DNA from 2 places in the Leisingera sp. ANG49 genome. Region 1 is predicted to be linked to the other one. Evidence: riboswitches for the same ligand, from Rfam matches in the RefSeq annotation. Region 1 holds a riboswitch; the other holds the start of a gene.
What was found. A riboswitch is a leader RNA that binds a small molecule or an ion and turns the genes downstream of it on or off. The one in region 1 is predicted to bind thiamine pyrophosphate.
Positions count from the first base shown of each region.

Region 2: it holds a riboswitch for thiamine pyrophosphate, as region 1 does, so the genes downstream of both, thiB (thiamine ABC transporter substrate binding subunit) here and thiC (phosphomethylpyrimidine synthase ThiC) in region 1, are expected to answer to the same signal.

Region 1 is NZ_JCATZN010000005.1:264,171-266,372, forward strand. It holds gene bioB (biotin synthase BioB) at 1-370, opposite strand, end outside; TPP riboswitch at 584-712, shown strand; gene thiC (phosphomethylpyrimidine synthase ThiC) at 850-2,202, shown strand, end outside.
Region 2 is NZ_JCATZN010000004.1:197,626-199,827, reverse strand. It holds gene aroC (chorismate synthase) at 1-733, opposite strand, end outside; TPP riboswitch at 961-1,052, shown strand; gene thiB (thiamine ABC transporter substrate binding subunit) at 1,085-2,062, shown strand; gene AC58NV_RS14850 (thiamine/thiamine pyrophosphate ABC transporter permease ThiP) at 2,038-2,202, shown strand, end outside.

The sequences.
Region 1 (2,202 bases):
CGCCCTGCACCATCGCCTCAAGCGCCGCCATGTCGCGGTCCTTGGGCGAGCGCCAGGCGGCGCCCATGCAGTAGCGGGTCGCGCCGCCTTCCTTGGCTTTCTTGGCCTCGGCGATCACCCGCTGCACTTCAATCAGCTTGGACGCCGAGAGCTGCGCGCCGTTGCGGGCCGACTGCGAGCAATAGGCGCAATCCTCGGCGCAGCCGCCGGTCTTGATGCTCAGGAGCTTGGATTTCTGCACCTGGTTGGGGTCGAAATACTGCCGGTGGACGGTGTGCGCCTGAAACAGCAAGTCCATGAAAGGCTTGTTATAAATCGCTTCCGCTTCCTCGCGGGTCCAGTCGGTGCGGATGGGTGCAGCGTCCAGCATGCTGTCTCCTGTTCTCTATACCTGTTGGCCATGCGCGGATGGCGTTTCCGGTTTTTATAGATAATTTTGCAGCCCTCGATCAAGCTTCAAAGCTGCACTGCAGCGATTTGCCTCAAATACCCGCCCATAAGGCCAATATCAGACTGATATTAATGCCAAAAAATAATCTACAAAGATTCCGGTTGACGCAAACCCCGCACCTCCCCTAGCCCTATAGGCACGCAGGGGAGTCCCGCCCAAGGGACTGAGAGGCGTCATGGTGCGGGGCATCCCGGACCGGCGGCGCGACCCTTTGAACCTGACCCAGTTGATACTGGCGTAGGAAGCTAGGAGCATGGCGCGGCGCCCCGGCGGCAACCCGTGTTTCGAACAGGCAGCATGCGTGCACCGGCCGTACACCGGCTGTACACCCCCCTGCCCGTTTTCCTCCGTCCCGGCTCAATTGGTGTTTTTGAACCGAAGGCCCGGAGGAACACCAGATGAACGTCCCCAACCCGAAAATCACCACGGGCGCATTGCCCGCCTCGCGCAAGATCTACGTCAGCGGCGAGGTCCATGAGGACATCCGCGTGCCGATGCGCGAAATCTCCACCCACCCCACTGCGGGCGAGGCGCCGCTGCCGGTCTATGACAGCTCCGGCCCCTACACCGACCCGGAGGTGCTGACCGACATCCGCCAGGGCCTGCCGCAGCTGCGCCGCCAGTGGACCCTCGCCCGCGGCGACGTCGAGAGCTACCAGGGCCGCGATGTGAAGCCGGAGGATAACGGCTTTGTCGAGGGCGACCGTCTGACGCCGGAGTTCCCGGTGAAGCCCGCCCCGCTGCGCGGCAAGGATGGCAAAGCGCCGACCCAGCTGGCCTATGCACGTGCGGGCATCATCACACCCGAAATGGAGTTCGTGGCGATCCGCGAAAACCAGCTGCGCGAGCTGTCGCCCTGCCACGGCAATCGCGACGGCAATGACTTCGGCGCCAATATCCCCGACTACGTGACGCCGGAATTCGTGCGCCAGGAAATCGCCGCCGGCCGCGCCATCATCCCCGCCAACATCAACCACCCGGAAATCGAGCCGATGATCATCGGCCGCAATTTCAAGGTGAAGATCAACGCCAATATGGGCACCTCTGCCGTTACCTCCTCGATGGAGGAAGAGGTCGACAAGCTGGTCTGGGCGATCCGCTGGGGTGCCGACACGGTGATGGACCTGTCCACCGGCCGCAACATCCACAACACCCGTGAATGGATCGTGCGCAACTCGCCGGTTCCGATCGGCACCGTGCCGATCTACCAGGCGCTTGAGAAAGTGAACGGCATCGCCGAGGACCTTACCTGGGAAGTGTTCCGCGACACGCTGATCGAGCAAGCGGAACAAGGCGTCGACTATTTCACCATCCATGCGGGCGTGCGGCTGCACATGGTGCCGATGACGGTGAACCGGGTGACAGGGATCGTTTCGCGCGGCGGGTCGATCATGGCGAAGTGGTGCCTGCATCACCATAAAGAGAGCTTCCTCTATGAGCATTTCGAGGAAATCTGCGACATCTGCCGCCAGTATGATGTGAGCTTCTCGCTGGGCGACGGTTTGCGGCCGGGCTCCATCGCGGACGCCAATGACGAGGCGCAGTTTGCCGAACTGGAGACCCTTGGGGAGCTGACCAAGATCGCCTGGGCCAAGGACTGCCAGGTGATGATCGAAGGGCCGGGCCATGTCGCCATGCACAAGATCAAGGAGAACATGGACAAGCAGCTGGAGTGCTGCCACGAGGCGCCGTTCTATACGCTGGGGCCGCTGACCACCGACATCGCGCCGGGTTATGACCACATCACCAGC
Region 2 (2,202 bases), on a different contig from region 1:
CTTTCACGGCGTTGATCGACATCATCGCAGCGGCCAGATCAGTGTCGAGCTTGCAATAAACCGGTGCGCCGATGCCTGCGGGGACACCCCGGGCGACAACCTCAACCACGGCGCCAACCGAGTCATGCGCCTTGCGCAGGCCTTGCAGGTAGTCTTCCCACTCCTGCACCGCGCCTGCATCGGGGATCCAGAAATCGTTCTGCTCGATCGCGTCCCAGTCAAAGCGGCTGCGGTCGATCTCCAGCTCGCCCATTTGGGTCATGTAGCCCTTGATCTCCAGCCCCGGCACCAGCGCCTTGATTGCTTCACGTGCAACACCGCCGGCCGCAACCCGCGCGGCAGTCTCGCGCGCCGAGGACCGGCCGCCGCCGCGGTAGTCACGGTTGCCGTATTTCTGGAAATAGGTGATGTCGGCGTGACCCGGACGGAAGGTCTGGGAGATCTCGCCGTAATCCTTTGACCGCTGGTCGGTGTTCTCGATCATCAGCTGGATCGGGGTCCCGGTTGACATGCCGTCGAACACGCCGGACAGGATTTTCACCGCGTCCGGTTCATTGCGCTGGGTGGTATTCTTGTTCTGGCCGGGACGGCGCTTGTCGAGCCATTGCTGCAGCATTTCCGGCTCCAGCGGCACATTCGGCGGGCAGCCGTCGACGGTGGCGCCAAGCGCAGGCCCGTGGCTCTCGCCCCAGGTGGTGACGCGGAAGAGGTGTCCAAAGCTGTTCATCGACATGCGCGGTCTCCTTTGCGCTGTGCTTAGCGGGCAGGGGCCTGTGCCTCAAGCGGATTCCTCTGCGGCAAAGGGCACGGGGGGCGCTGCCCCCGCCGCCTTCGGCGGCTCCCCCGGGATATTTTCAGCCAGATGAGCTAGGGACGGGCACTGGCAGCGGTCCAGTTTGCCTGAACCGTAGGTCCTGGCGGGGCTTTGGCTTGTCATTGCTGCGCCCCGGGCCTAATGTCCGCGCCACCTCGGGGTGCGCGGCAGCGCTGAGATGACACCCGTTGAACCTGAACCGGATCACACCGGCGGAGGGAAGGTACTGGACAGCCTCCACCCTTGCCCAAAGCCGCAAAGGAGGATGGCATGAAACATCTTGCATTTGCAGCGGGACTGCTCGGCGCTTCGGCAGCCTTTGCCGATACGCCCGAACTCACTGTTTACACCTATGACAGCTTTGTTTCCGACTGGGGCCCCGGCCCGGCGGTGGAAAAGGCGTTTGAGGAGGTCTGCGGCTGCGACCTGAAACTGGTCGGCGCGGGCGACGGCGCGGCGCTGCTGGCGCGGGTCAAGCTGGAGGGCGAACGCTCGGACGCGGACGTGGTGCTGGGTCTCGACACCAACCTGACCGCAGCGGCCAAGGAAACCGGCCTGTTTGCAGAGCATTCCGTGAGCGCCGAGTTTGCGCTGCCGGTGGAATGGAACGACGCGACATTTGTGCCGTATGACTGGGGCTACTTTGCCTTTGTCCACAACGCCGACGCCGCGGCGCCTGCGGATTTCAAGGCGCTGGCTGCCAGCGACAAGAAGATCGTCATTCAGGACCCGCGCTCCTCGACCCCGGGTCTGGGGCTGCTGCTGTGGGTCAAGGCCGCCTATGGCGACGAGGCGCCGGAGATTTGGAAGGGCCTGTCTGACAACGTCGTGACCGTGACCAAGGGCTGGTCCGAGGCCTATGGCATGTTCCTGGAAGGCGAGGCCGATATGGTGCTCTCCTACACCACCTCCCCCGCCTACCATTTGATTGCAGAGGAAGACGGCTCCAAGGCAGCGGCATCTTTTGATGAGGGGCATTACATGCAGGTGGAGGTTGCCGGCAAACTGGCGAACACCGACCAGCCGGAGCTGGCCGACCAGTTCCTGGCCTTCATGGTGTCGGATGCGTTCCAGTCGATCATCCCGACCACCAACTGGATGTATCCGGCGGTGACCCCGGCGGCGGGCCTGCCGGAAGGGTTCGATACCCTGATCGCGCCTGAAAAATCGCTGCTGCTGAGCGAAACGGAAGCGGCAGAGGTGCGCGATGCGGCGCTGGGCGAATGGCTGGACGCGCTCAGCCAGTAAGCGCCTTTCCCGGCATCAGCGCAGCCCTGTTGGTGGCTGCGCTGATCCTGGGAACGCTGGGGGCGGTTGCCTTCAGGGCCGAGGCCGGCACCGGGATTGCCGCCAGCGACTGGGCCGCGCTGCGGTTCACGCTGACCCAG